Regions from separate parts of the Mesorhizobium sp. WSM4815 genome, predicted to be linked through region 1. Evidence: riboswitches for the same ligand, from Rfam matches in the RefSeq annotation. Region 1 holds a riboswitch; the other holds the start of a gene.
What was found. A riboswitch is a leader RNA that binds a small molecule or an ion and turns the genes downstream of it on or off. The one in region 1 is predicted to bind thiamine pyrophosphate.
Positions count from the first base shown of each region.

Region 2: it holds a riboswitch for thiamine pyrophosphate, as region 1 does, so the genes downstream of both, thiC (phosphomethylpyrimidine synthase ThiC) here and thiB (thiamine ABC transporter substrate binding subunit) in region 1, are expected to answer to the same signal.

Region 1 is NZ_JBVVQS010000099.1:262,386-269,476, reverse strand. It holds gene AC0L2B_RS24540 (ABC-F family ATP-binding cassette domain-containing protein) at 1-668, opposite strand, end outside; gene AC0L2B_RS24535 (thiamine diphosphokinase) at 670-1,314, opposite strand; TPP riboswitch at 1,416-1,529, shown strand; gene thiB (thiamine ABC transporter substrate binding subunit) at 1,573-2,586, shown strand; gene thiP (thiamine/thiamine pyrophosphate ABC transporter permease) at 2,842-4,461, shown strand; gene thiQ (thiamine ABC transporter ATP-binding protein) at 4,458-5,228, shown strand; gene AC0L2B_RS24515 (M48 family metalloprotease) at 5,520-6,947, shown strand.
Region 2 is NZ_JBVVQS010000083.1:97,114-104,204, forward strand. It holds gene AC0L2B_RS08205 (ABC transporter substrate-binding protein) at 1-404, shown strand, start outside; gene AC0L2B_RS08210 (ABC transporter permease) at 486-1,400, shown strand; gene AC0L2B_RS08215 (ABC transporter permease) at 1,404-2,327, shown strand; gene AC0L2B_RS08220 (ABC transporter ATP-binding protein) at 2,324-3,964, shown strand; TPP riboswitch at 4,067-4,183, shown strand; gene thiC (phosphomethylpyrimidine synthase ThiC) at 4,285-6,114, shown strand; gene thiO (glycine oxidase ThiO) at 6,111-7,091, shown strand, end outside; gene thiS (sulfur carrier protein ThiS) at 7,081-7,091, shown strand, end outside.

The DNA of each region.
Region 1 (7,091 bases):
CCAAGCTTGTGCTGCTCGCGCTCTTCTTCTTCCAGAACGGTGTCGCGCCATTCCTCGAAATGGCCAAAGCCCTTGTCCAGCCTGCGGGTCTGGCCCCGATCGAGCCAGACCGTGGCGCGCGACACGCGCTCGAGGAAGCGGCGGTCGTGCGAGATGACGATCAGCGCCGAAGAGGTGCGGGCAAGCTCCTCCTCCAGCCATTCGATGACCGACAGGTCGAGATGGTTGGTCGGCTCATCGAGGAGGAGAATGTCGGGCTCCGGCGCCATGACGCGGGCCAGGGCAGCACGGCGGGCTTCGCCGCCGGAGAGATCGTTCGGCCGTTCCTCGCCGGACAGGCCGAGATGCTCCATCAGATAGGTGGCGCGGTAGGGATCGTCGGCGGGTCCGAGCCCCGCCTCGACATAGGCGCGGACGCTGGCGAAACCATCCATGTCGGGCATTTGCGGCAGGTAGCGCACTGTTGCCGAAGGCTGGCGGAACACCTCGCCATCCTGCGGCTCGATCAATCCCGCAGCGATCTTCAGCAACGTCGACTTGCCCGAGCCGTTGCGGCCGACCAGAGCGATCTTGTCGCCCGCCGACGCCGTCAGTTCCGTCCCGTCGAGCAGCGGCGTGCCACCGAAGGTCAGTTTTATCCCGTCGAGATTGAGAAGCGGCGGCGCCATGTCAGCTTTCAGGTAGGGGGAATGGATGGGCGAGCAACAGCGCGCGGCCGCTGCCCAGCGCGACTTCGAGCCGGCCCTTGACCTCGTTGGAAATGGTCAGCGACGAGCCGAACGCCACCTCGACATGGTTCAGCGGCCATTTGGCGCCGGTCACGGTCAGACCGGCAAGGTCGGAGAAGCCGAGAATCGAAAACAGCGTGCCGTCGGCGTAGTCGAAGCCGGCCTTTCCGGGAAGCAAGGGCACGCCTTCCTGTGCGCCACTGGTCAAAAGCACCTCTGTCCCTGCCTCGGCCAGCCGGACGCCGAGCGCCAGGTGCAGGAAGGCGTGGTCGGTGCGCTTGCCGCCGAACGCGCCGGCGAGCACGAGGCTGGTCGCGCCGCGTTCGAGCGCGGCGGCGATAGCCAGTTCGCCGTCGGTCTTGTCCTTTTCTGCCGGAAACACCTGGCGCGGCACGGCGGCGAGCTCGTCCGGCAAATCCGCCGGCACCGAATCGAAGTCGCCGACCCAGAGTTCCGGCGTCAGGCGCAGAGTCCGGGCATGGCTGATGCCGGCGTCGGCGGCGATGACACGCGTGCCTTCGACCTGGCGGTCGAGCAGCGGCGTGCGGATAAGGTCGCCGCCAAGCAGGATGGTGAATTTGCTCATATGCGTGGCCCTTACCAGCCCTGCTTGCGAAACGGAAGGCCGCGGTCTGGATGCCCGGCAACTTCCGCTTGCGCCGCAGATGGGCCGGGCCTATGTGTCGAAGCGCTCTAACGGGGTGCTGGACGCGATCTTCGCGGACCGGCTGAGAGGCAACCTGCCAACCCGCTGAACCTGATCCGGTTTGTACCGGCGGAGGGATTAGACGTTTCGGACAACCCGACGCCTCAATTCCCTTCAACGCCAACGAAGGAGGCGCCGATGCGCACGTTTTTATACACACTTGTTTCGGCAGTGCTGCTCGCGGCGACCGTTCTCGCCGGCACCGGGCCGGCATCCGCGCAGGAAAAACTCACCGTCTATACCTATGAGAGCTTCACCGCCGAATGGGGTCCAGGCCCGGCGGTCAAGAAGGCGTTCGAGGCCGAATGCGGCTGTATTCTCGAATTCGTCGCGGTCGCCGACGGCGTCGCCCTGCTCAACCGCGTCAGGCTGGAAGGGGCCGCGACCAAGGCCGACATCGTGCTCGGCCTCGACACCAATCTGACGGCGGAAGCCAAGGCCACCGGCCTGTTTTCGCCGCATGGTGCCGTCATCGACGTCAAGGTGCCGGGCGGCTGGAGCGACGATATTTTCGTGCCGTTCGACTATGGTTATTTCGCCGTCGTCTACGACACCGAAAAGCTGAAGACGCCGCCGAAGAGCCTGAAGGAATTGGTCGAGGGCAATGCCGATGAAAAGATCGTCATTCAGGATCCGCGCACCTCGACGCCCGGTCTCGGCCTACTGTTGTGGGTGAAGTCGGTTTATGGCGACAAGGCGCCCGAAGCCTGGGCCAAGCTTAAGGCAAAGGTGCTCACCGTGACTCCGGGCTGGAGCGAGGCCTACGGCCTGTTCACCAAGGGCGAGGCGCCGATGGTGCTGTCCTATACCACGTCGCCGGCCTATCATATGGTCGCCGAAAACACCCAACGCTATCAGGCAGCGCCCTTCGACGAGGGCGCGTATCTGCAGATCGAGGTTGCCGGCATCACCAAATCAGGTGCGAAGAACCCGTTTGCGAAACAGTTCCTGACTTTCATGACCGGGCCGAAATTCCAGGATGTCATTCCCGAGACCAACTGGATGTTCCCTGCCGGCAAGACCGAGAAGCCGCTCAATCCGGCTTTCGACAAGCTCGTCAAGCCGACCAAGACGTTGCTTTTCAGCCCCGAAGAGGTCGCCGCCAACCGCAAGGCCTGGGTCGACGAATGGCTGTCGGTGATGAGCAAGTAGGACTTAGATTTCTGCATGGTGTTCGCTCCACGCCACCCCCCTCTGGCCTGCCGGCCATCTCCCCCTCCAGGGGGGAGATCGGATGTCACTTCCGCTTTCGCCAATCGCAACAGTCGAAGGATTGAGGCGAGGGTGAAGCTTCCAATCTCCCCCCTTGTGGGGGAGATGGCCGGCAGGCCAGAAGGGGGTGGGCGGGAACTCGACCTCAGCCACATCCCATCTTTCAGCGCCCGCCGTTAAGTTGGGCAGCGCGGAATGCACACTGGCCATCGTAGAGATCCCCGCATCACCGCCGGCACCATCGCGCTTGCCGCTGTTGCGCTGCTGATCGGCGGCGCGTTCGCCGGGCTCATCGTCGAAGGCGCACGCGATCCGTCCGGCGCCGCGTCGGCCTTCGATTCCTACCTCTTCCGCGTCGCCCGATTCACACTGTGGCAGGCATTGCTGTCGACGCTGCTCTCCGTCGTGCCGGCGCTGTTCGTGGCGCGGGCGCTGTCGCGGCATCCGCGCTTCTTCGGTCGCGGCCTGATCCTGCAGCTCTTCGCCGTGCCGCTCGCGCTGCCGGCCATCGTCGCAGCACTCGGGATTTTGGCACTCTATGGCCGTGCCGGCTATTTCGCCGGCGTGCTCAGCGCGATCGGCGGTCAGGGCTGGCCGGGCATATACGGCCTGTCCGGCATCCTCGTCGCCCATGTCTTCTTCAATCTGCCGCTGGCCACGCGGCTGTTCCTCGAAGCGCTTGCGACAGTGCCCGCCGACCAGTGGCGGCTGGCGAGCCAGCTCGGCATGGGCGCCAGGCCCGCCTTCCGGCTGATCGAATGGCCAACGCTGCGCGCGGCGCTGCCGGGCGTCGCCGGGCTTGTCTTCATGCTCTGCATCACATCCTTTACCATCGTACTCACGCTGGGCGGCGGGCCGCGTGCGACAACGCTGGAGGTCGCCATCTACCAGGCGCTGCGTTTCGATTTCGATCCTGCCCGCGCGGTGACGCTGACAGTGCTGCAGATCGCGCTGACCTTCGTCGTCGTGCTGGCATTGATGCGGCTCGGCGCCAATACCGTCGGCGACGCCAACCTGCCGGTGGCTTCGCGCCGCTATCTTTCGGCCGGCGCCGCCGAGACCGTGCTGAACACAGCATTGATCATCCTGGCTTTGCTGTTCGTCGCCGGGCCGATGGCGGCCACGGTCACCTCAGGCCTTGGCGCCGATCTCGGCCGGCTGGCGGGCGAGAGCGCGGTGCGGCAAGCGGCGCTGACCAGCGCCGTGCTCGCCTTGCTGGCGGCGCTGCTTGCAGTGGCGCTGTCGCTGTCGCTGGTCATGGCACGCCGGGCGCTGGCCTTGAGGCGTCACGTCGGCGCCAGGACGCCGCTCGAATACGCCACGGATACCGGCGCCGGCTTCGTCCTCGTCGTGCCGCCCGTCGTCATCGGCGCCGGCTGGTTCCTGCTGCTGCGGACCGTCAGCGACGTCTTTGCCATCGCCCCTGTCATGGTCGTCGCCGTCAATGCGGTGATGGCGATGCCGTTTGCCATCCGCGCCATTCGCCCCGGCTATGATGCGGCGAGCGAACGCCACGAACGGCTCTGTTTGCTGCTTGGCATTTCGGGCTGGAACCGTTTCCGGCTGGTCGACTGGCCGTCGCTGCGGCGGCCGCTCGCCACCGGTTTCGCGTTCGCGATGGCTTTGTCGCTCGGCGATCTCGGCGTCATTGCCCTGTTTGGCAGCGACTCCCTGCAGACGCTGCCTTATCTCCTGCTGGCCCGCATGGGCAGCTACCGCACGATGGACGCGGCAGGATTGGCATTGCTGCTCGGCCTGATCTGTCTCGCGCTTGTCCTGGCCGCGGACTGGCTGGGACGGGGAGAAAGATCATGACGCTCAACAGCGAAAACGGTACGGCTGTGCGGCTGGAAAAGGCCTCGTTCAGCTATGGCGAAGCGCCGTTTTTATTCGATGTCGAGTTCGCCGCCTCGAAGATCACCGCCATCATGGGGCCGAGCGGCTCGGGAAAATCGACACTGCTCAATCTGGTGGCCGGCTTCGAGACGCCGCAATCGGGCCGCGTGCTGATCGGCGGCGCCGATGTCGGCGCCAAACCGCCGTCGGCGCGGCCCGTGTCGATGGTGTTCCAGGAAAACAATCTCTTCGCCCATCTTTCGGTCGAACGAAATGTCGGCCTTGGCCGCTCGCCGTCGCTCAGGCTGACCGAGGCCGACCACGCTGCAATCGCCGCGGCGCTCAAGCGCGTCGGCCTTGCCGGCAAGCAACAGCGCCTGCCGCGCGAACTCTCCGGCGGCGAGCGGCAGCGCGTCGCGCTCGCCCGCGTCCTGGTGCGCGACCGGCCGGTTCTCTTGCTCGACGAACCGTTCGCCTCGCTCGGACCGGCGTTGCGCGACGACATGCTCGATCTGGTAGCCGACGTCCATGCGGAGCGGCGCATGACGGTGCTGTTCGTCACCCATCAGCCGGAGGACGCCCACCGTGTCGGCCAGGACATGGTGTTCCTGGACAATGGCACGGTTGCCGCAACCGGGACTGTCGCCGATTTTTTTACCAAGGCTGGACCGGAAGCCTTCCGGCGCTATATCGGTGCAGGTCCCTTTGGCGCAGGATCACGAGATGTTGCCCGGAAGCGGACATAATTTACGGCCAAACCGGCTTCAGGCGATGTGGCGTTTGCTTGCCATGGTCAAAGTAGTGTGGCTAGGTCCTCCGATACTGGTCCGGCATAGGTTGTGATTTGCCACTACGGTGCCATCCGCGCTCGTGGGCTCGAAGGACGCTGTGGCAGTTGATTTTGCGCATGATCTGAAAATCGATGCCCGATTTTCGGGCCATGTGCTGAGAGCCGAAAGGAAGCTGTTCTGCCGACCGGCACAGACAGAGTGAGAAGGAAACCGCTGGCGCGCTTCCTGGCGCTGGCCGGCTTTGCCATGGCGTTGGCAAGCTGCCAGATGTTCACGCCTCCGGACGTTCAGGAATCCGGCTTCCAGCCTTCCAGCAAACCGGTCACCGTCGACAATGTTGCCGCCAACAGCAAGGTCGCCGAAATGGCCAAGGCGCAGCATCCGCGCATCCTCGCGACCTATGGCGGCGAATATTCCGATCCCAAGCTCGAGCGCATGGTCGCCAAGGTCGTCGGCAGCCTGACGGTGGTTTCGGCCAACCCGAGCCAGACCTACCGCATCACGATCCTCAATTCGCCCAACGTCAACGCTTTCGCATTGCCTGGCGGCTATCTCTACATCACGCGCGGCCTGTTGGCGCTGGCCAACGATTCGGCCGAGCTCGCCGCGGTCATCGCGCATGAGATGGGCCATGTCACTGCAAACCACGGCTTGCAGCGCCAGCAGCTCGAGGCCGAGGAAGGCTTTGCGACAAAAGTCGTCTCGGATGTGCTCGGCGACAGCCCGACCGCCAAGGCGGCACTGATCCGCGGCAAGCTGCGGCTTGCCCAGTTCTCGCGCAATCAGGAGCTGGAGGCCGACGGCATCGGCATCAAGTCGATCGGCGAGGCGGGCTTCGATCCGTTTGCCGCCGGCCGCTTCCTGCAGTCCATGTCGGCCTACACCGATTTCCGCTCGATCAGCGGCGCCACCGACGCCAGCCTCGACTTCCTGGCAACGCACCCGAACACGCCGCAACGCATCGATCTGGCGCAGCGCCATGCCCGCCAGTTCGGCGCGCCCGGCGTCGGCACGCGCGACCGCGACGCCTTCCTCGCCGGCATAGACGGGCTGCTTTACGGCGACACGCCGGAGGAAGGCTATGTGCGTGGCGAAACCTTCCTGCATCCGGGGCTCGGCGTGTCGTTCTCGGTGCCCGACGGCTTCATCATCGACAACTCGGCCGCGGCGGTGACGGCAACCGGGCCGGGCGACATAGCGATCCGCTTCGACGGCGTCTCGATCGACAGGAACCGATCGCTGACCGACTACCTCCGCAGCGGCTGGGTGGCCGGTCTCGACGAAAGCAGCGTGCGCCAGGAAACAATCAACGGCAACGAGGCGGCGACGGCGCATGCCAGCGCCGAGGGCTGGCAGTTCGGCATCGCGGTGATCCGCGCCGGCGGCCAGGTCTACCGGCTGCTGACGGCAGCCCCCTCCGCCAGCACCTCGCTGGACGCGGTGGCGCGCTCGGTCAGCGGCTCGTTCCGGATCTTGAGCGCGGCCGAAAAAGCAGCGCTGAAGCCGCTGCATATCCGCGTCGTCACGGTCCGGCCCGGACAGACCATGGGTTCGCTCGCGGCGCAGATGGTCGGCGTCGACCGCAAGCTCGACCTGTTCAGGGTGCTCAATGCAATGTCGCCCGGCGCAGCCGTTTCGGCCGGCGACAAGGTCAAGATCATCACCGACAGATAGGGTGTGTCGATATTCAGGTGATGCCGGCCCGCAAACGGCAATTTCCTGCGCTTCCGACCTTCGCCGGCCGGAGCACTCATGAGCGGTCGCGGCAGTAAGGCTACGGCCGGCGTAGGCCGGTGCTCACGTACTTTATGTACGCTC
Region 2 (7,091 bases), on a different contig from region 1:
GCCTCAACGTCAAGCTTACCATGCTCGATGTCGCCGACTGGCTGCGCTATCTGCAAAAGCCGTTCCCGGCGGAGCGCGGCCCCAATCTCCTGCAGATGATGCATGACAACAACAAGGGCGATGCGGCCTTCACGGTGCCGATCTTCTATCGATCGAGTGGCAGCTACTCGACCTTGGCCGATCCGGCATTCGACAAGCAGATAGACGAGGCGCTGGCGGCGACCGGCGATGCCCGCACCAACAGCTTCAAGGCGATTTTCGGCAAGGCCCGCAACGAAGTGGTGGCGGACATCCCGATGTTCCACATGATCGGCTACACCCGGGTTGGCACCAGGCTGGAATGGAAGCCCGATATCACCACCAACAGCGAAATACCGCTGGCCAATATCGCCATCAAAGACTGAGCGATACGGGGGCGCCAGGCGGTCGTCGCCCTGCGCCCCCGACCCGTTGCCTCCGTCGATATCCGCCGAAGGGCATCCGAAATGATAATCTATCTTGGACGCCGGGCGTCGCACAGCATCCTGTCGGTCATCGGTCTTTTGACCTTGGTTTTTTTCCTGACACGGCTCACCGGCGATCCTTCCGCCTTGTACCTGCCTCTGGACTCGACTGCGGAAGCTCGGGCCGCGTTCGCGCGGTTGAACGGCCTCGATCAGCCGATCCATTGGCAGTTTCTGGGATATCTGCGCGATCTGCTGCAGCTGGATTTCGGTGAATCGCTGCGCCAGAACCGCTCGGCGATGCAGGTCGCGCTTGAGGCGTTCCCGGAAACACTGAAGCTGGCCGTCGTCGCGATCACGCTGTCGACCGCCTTGGCAATCCTTGTCGGCTCTCTGGCGGCCGCGCGGCCGGGCAGCATCTTCGACCGTATCGCCAGCCTCGTCTCGCTGGCCGGCGCAAGCGCGCCGGATTTCTGGGTCGCCATCGTCGGCATCCTTGTCTTCGCCGTGGGGCTCGGAGTTTTGCCGACATCGGGCACCGGCAGCTGGGCGCACTGGATCATGCCGACCTTCGTGCTGATGCTTCGCCCTTTCGGTCTCCTGGTGCAGGTCGTGCGCGGAACCATGCTGTCGGCGCTTGCCTCTCCATACATCAAGACCGCAAGGGCCAAGGGCCTGCCGCGGCAGAAGATCATCTTCGGGCATGCGCTTCGCAACTCGCTGCTGCCGGTCGTCACGGTCGCCGGCGACCTGGCGACCAGCCTCGTCAACGGCGCCGTCGTCGTGGAGTCGATATTCGGCTGGCCCGGCATCGGCAAGCTGATGATCGATTCGATCATCCAGCGCGATTTTGCCGTCGTCCAGTCGACCATTCTGGTGACGGCAACCGCCATCTTCATCCTCAACATCGCAATCGACCTGCTCTACGCGGTTCTCGATCCGCGCATCCGGTACTGAGCCATGACGATCATCACCCCCGACATCAAGCCGGCGGCCGTTCCAGGCAGCGGTCGCGTGCTTTTCGCCTATTTGAAGCGCGACAGGCTTGCGCTCGCCGCTGCTATTTTCCTGGCGATCGTCGTCATCGCGGCGGTCCTTGGCCCGTGGCTGGTGGGCGACGCCGCATCGCGGCTCGGGCTGCGCCAGCGCAACCTCGCCCCGTTCTCGCTGGCCAGCGGCTGGATCTACGTCCTTGGCGCCGACACCCTCGGCCGGCCGATCCTGGCCAGGCTGATTGTCGGCGCGCAGAACACGTTCGGCATTGCCGCGGCGGCGGTGTTCGCGTCAATGCTGGTCGGTGGAACGCTGGGCCTGATAGCGGGCTATTCGGAGCGCTGGTACAGCCATCTCATCCTGCGCCTGGCCGATGTCGTCATGAGCTTTCCCTCGCTGCTGCTGGCGCTTATCGTGCTCTACACGCTGGGTCCGAGCATCACCAACCTGGTGATCGTTCTCGCCGTCACGCGCATGCCGATCTACCTCAGAACGGCGCGCGCGGAAGTGCTGGAGCTGCGCGAGCGCATGTTCGTCAGCGCGGCGCGAGCCATGGGCGCGAAGCCGGCCCGGATCATCATCCGGCACATCGCCCCCCTGGTCCTGCCGACATTGGTGACGATTTCAGCCATTGACTTCGCGACCGTCATTTTGTCGGAATCGGCGTTGAGTTTCCTTGGCCTCGGCATTCAGCCACCCGACTTCACCTGGGGCGCGATGGTGGCAAACGGCCGCGGCTATCTCGCCACCGCCTGGTGGATCGCATTCTGGCCGGGCCTTGCAATCATGCTGACGACGCTGTCGCTCAACATCCTCTCGAACTGGGCGCGCACCGTTGCCGATCCGCAGCAACGCTGGCGCCTTCAGACATTGCGAAAAGCTGCCCGATGAGCAACGCGACCATTCTCAAGGTCGAGGGCCTGACCGTCGATTTTCTTTCGGATGATCAGCCGGTACGCGCCGTCGGCGATGTCTCTTTCCACGTCAGCCGTGGCGAGACGCTGGTGATCCTCGGCGAAAGCGGTTCGGGAAAGAGCGTCAGCACCAGCACGGTGATGGATCTCGTCGACTGCCCGCCAGGCGATATCGTGGCCGGCTCCTGCTTCTTCGACGGCGTCGAACTGTCAGGCCTCGGCGCCGAGGCGCGCCGAAGCATCAACGGCCGCAGGATTGCGATGATCTTTCAGGATCCGCTCGCCTATTTGAACCCGGTCTACACGGTGGGGCGCCAGATCGAGGAGGTCTTTGAGAGCCACGGTGCGGCAGCCGGCAAGGGCGCACGCGCCAAGACGATAGAACTGCTTCGGCGGGTCGGCATTCCAGAGCCGCAAAACCGCGTCGACTTCTATCCGCATCAGTTCTCGGGCGGACAACGCCAGCGCGTGATGATTGCCATGGCGATCGCGTTGAAACCGGACATCCTGATCGCCGATGAGCCGACGACTGCCCTGGACGTCAGCGTGCAAGCGCAGATCCTCGATCTGCTGCGCGATCTCCAGCGCGAAACCGGCATGGCGTTGATCATGATCACCCACGACCTCGAAGTCGCCGCGTCCATGGCGGACCGGATTATTGTCATGAACGGCGGCATGGTCGTCGAGACGGGCATCGCCAGGGAGGTCTTCAGCAATCCGCAGCACGCCTATACCCGCCGCCTCATCGCCGCCCTGCCCCACGGCAACGCAGCGGAGGCGCCGAACAGGCGTTCGACGGCGATCGCCGGCGAGACGCTGCTCAAGGTGGAACATCTCACCAAGCACTATGAGCTTGCTTCCGGAGCTTTTAGCAGCAAGCGGACGTTCAAGGCGGTGGACGACATAAGCTTCGAGGTCAGGAGAGGAGAAACGCTCGGCATCGTCGGCGAGTCTGGCTCCGGCAAATCGAGCGTCGCGCGCATGCTGCTGGGGCTGAACGCGCCAAACGCCGGTAGCGCGGTCTTTGCCGGTGAGAACATCTTCGACATGAATGGGACGCGCCTTATGGCGTTTCGGCGCAAGGTCCAGATGATCTTCCAGGACCCATACGGATCGATGAATCCGCGCATGCGCGTTTACGCCATCATTTCCGAACCCTGGGTGATCCACCGCGATATCCTGCCGAAGGAGAGGTGGAAGGCTCGCGTGGCAGAGCTCCTGGAATTGGTGGGGCTGTTGCCGGAGCACGCCGAGCGCTACCCGCACCAGTTTTCCGGCGGCCAGCGACAGCGCATCGCCATTGCGCGCGCACTTGCCAGCGAGCCGGAACTGATCGTCTGCGACGAGGCGGTTTCGGCGCTCGACGTCTCTATCCAGGCGCAGGTGATCGACCTTTTGGCCGACCTCAGGACGAGGCTCGGCCTCTCCTATATTTTCATCACCCACGACCTGCCGATCGTGCGTCATTTTGCCGACCGGATCATGGTCATGAAAGACGGACGGATTGTCGAGGAAGGCCAAACCGCGGCGCTGTTCGGGGCGCCTCGCCACGACTATACGCAAAGCCTGCTGCAGGCTGTGCCCAGGCCCAAATGGCTTACGCAGGCTCAATAGTTCCCTGGATATCGGCCTCGATTGTCCGTGCGCGCCCAGCTAGCGTTGCCGATTGATGGACCGAATGCGCTTGACAAAATGGCGATCGCCCGCTCAATTTGACCCATTCACCAGGGGGGTCCCGGCAAGGGGCTGAGATACTGCTGGCTTTCGCGGCGCAGTGACCCGTTGAACCTGATCCAGTTCATACTGGCGTAGGGACGGTGCAAGCGCTTTGCGGGAGTCCATGCCCGAAAACCTGTAAGCAGGCCAACCAGAGCGTCTTTTCATCCTTCCGGCACAGAACTGGGTCTCCAATGCATGAGCAAAGGAGCCTCAATATGAATGCCCTAACCCCAGCGGTCTCAACGGGACCGCTGCCTGCCTCACGGAAAATCCACAAGTCCGGCGTCCTCTATCCGCACATCAAAGTGCCGATGCGGGAAATCGCCGTCCACCCTACGGCAGGCGAACCGCCTGTCACCGTTTACGATCCGTCCGGCCCCTATACAGACCCGACTGTCGAAACCAGCATCGAAAAGGGCCTCGCCAGGTTTCGCCATGAATGGGTTACGGCGCGCGGCGACGTCGAATTCCACGATGGCCGCAGTGTCAGGCCGGAGGACAACGGCTTCGCGTCAGGTGAGCGCCTGACGCCGGAATTTCCCGTGCGCCACCGGCCGCTAAAGGCAAAAACGGGCAAAGCGGTGACGCAGCTTGCCTATGCGCGCGCCGGGATCATCACCCCCGAAATGGAGTTCGTCGCCATTCGCGAGAATCTCGGCCGCGAGAGCTTACGCGGCGGGATGCAGCGCGACGGCAACTCTTTCGGCGCGGCGATCCCGGACTTCGTCACGCCGGAATTCGTGCGCGACGAGATAGCGCGCGGACGGGCTATCATTCCCTCCAACATCAACCACCCGGAGAGCGAGCCGATGATCATCGGCCGCAATTTCCTGGTCAAGATCAATGCCAATATCGGCAATTCAGCCGTCACCTCGTCGATGGCCGAAGAGGTCGAAAAAATGGTCTGGGCGATCCGCTGGGGAGCCGACACCGTCATGGACCTGTCGACCGGTCGCAACATCCACAACATCCGCGAATGGATCGTCCGCAATTCGCCTGTGCCGATCGGAACCGTGCCGCTCTACCAGGCGCTTGAGAAGGTCGGAGGGATCGCCGAGGACCTGACCTGGGAAATCTACCGCGATACGCTGATCGAACAGGCCGAACAGGGCGTCGACTATTTCACCATCCATGCCGGTGTGCGGCTGCACTACATCCCGCTGTCGGTCGACCGGGTCACCGGCATCGTGTCGCGCGGCGGCTCCATCATGGCCAAGTGGTGCCTGCATCATCACCGCGAAAGCTTCCTCTACGAGCATTTCGAGGAAATCTGCGACATCTGCCGCGCTTACGACGTGTCGTTCTCGCTCGGCGATGGCCTTCGTCCCGGCTCGATCGCCGACGCCAACGACGCGGCGCAGTTCGCCGAACTGGAAACGCTCGGCGAGTTGACAAAGGTCGCCTGGGCCAAGGATTGCCAGGTCATGATCGAGGGGCCGGGCCATGTTCCGATGCACAAGATCAAGGAGAACATGGACAGGCAGCTCGAAGTCTGCGGCGAGGCGCCCTTCTACACGCTTGGGCCGCTGACCACCGACATCGCACCCGGCTACGACCACATCACCTCAGGCATCGGCGCGGCGATGATCGGCTGGTACGGCACGGCGATGCTCTGCTATGTCACGCCCAAGGAGCATCTCGGTCTCCCGGACCGCAACGACGTCAAGACGGGCGTCATCACCTACAAGATAGCCGCGCACGCCGCCGACCTCGCCAAGGGACATCCGACGGCGAAGGTCAGGGATGACGCCCTTTCCCGCGCACGCTTCGAGTTTCGCTGGGAAGACCAGTTCAACCTGTCGCTCGACCCCGAAACCGCGCGCTCCTTCCACGACGAGACGTTGCCGAGGGAGGCGCACAAGCTGGCGCATTTCTGCTCGATGTGCGGGCCGAAATTCTGCTCGATGCGCATCTCCCACGACATTCGGGCCGAGGCACAGAAAGAGGGCATGGCGGCGATGGCCGCGAAGTACCGCGAGGGCGGCAATCTTTACATGCCAGTGGACGGCGAACCGCCCATGCCGAAGATGCCGGAGCCGTCATGAGGCTGCTGGTCAAAGGGGCCGGCGTCGCCGGCCTCACCGCCGCCTTCGAACTCGCCGCCCGCGGTGCTGCGGTAACCATTGCCGAGACCCGGCATGGCCTTGGCGGCAACGCATCATGGATGGCCGGCGGCATGCTGGCGCCCTGGTGCGAGCGCGAAAGCGCCGAGCAGCCGGTGCTGGATCTCGGACGCGATGCCGCCGACTGGTGGGATGCTGTCCTGCCGGGTCATGTCACGCGGGCCGGAACGCTCGTTCTGGCAATGCCGCGGGATGCGGGCGAACTCGACCGGTTTGCAAGCCGCACGTCGGGTCATCGGCGGATCGACGAAGACGAAATCGCGCTCCTGGAACCCGATCTCGCCGGCCGCTTCCGTCGCGGGCTGTTCTTCCCGGGCGAAGCCCATCTCGACCCACGCCGTGCAATGGCGGCGCTGCATGAAAAACTCGCCGGAAGCGGCGTCGAGTTCCGCTTCGGAATGGACGCCCTGCACATGACGGGATTCGACCGCGAGATCGACTGCATGGGAATGGCGTCCAGCGATGAAAGGCTTCGCGGCGTTCGCGGCGAGATGCTGATCCTGCGTACACCGGACATCTCGCTGTCGCGCCCGGTCAGGCTGCTGCACCCGCGTTTGCCGCTCTATCTAGCGCCGCGCGCCGACCACCATTTCATGGCGGGTGCAACGATGGTCGAGAGTCTGTCCACGGAGCCGGTCACGGTGCGGGCGATGATGGAACTCCTGAACGCCGCCTATTCGGTTCATCCCGCCTTCGGCGAGGCCGCGATCGTTGAGACGGGCGTCGGCATTCGACCGGCGTTTTCCGACAACCTGCCGCGCGTCGAAGCGCATGGCAGGAGCGTCGCGATCAACGGGCTCTACCGCCATGGTTTCCTTCTGGCCCCCGCCATGGCGCGTCGGGCGGCCGACCTTGTTTTCGATTCTGACAAACCGCTGGAACTTGCTGATGAAACTGAC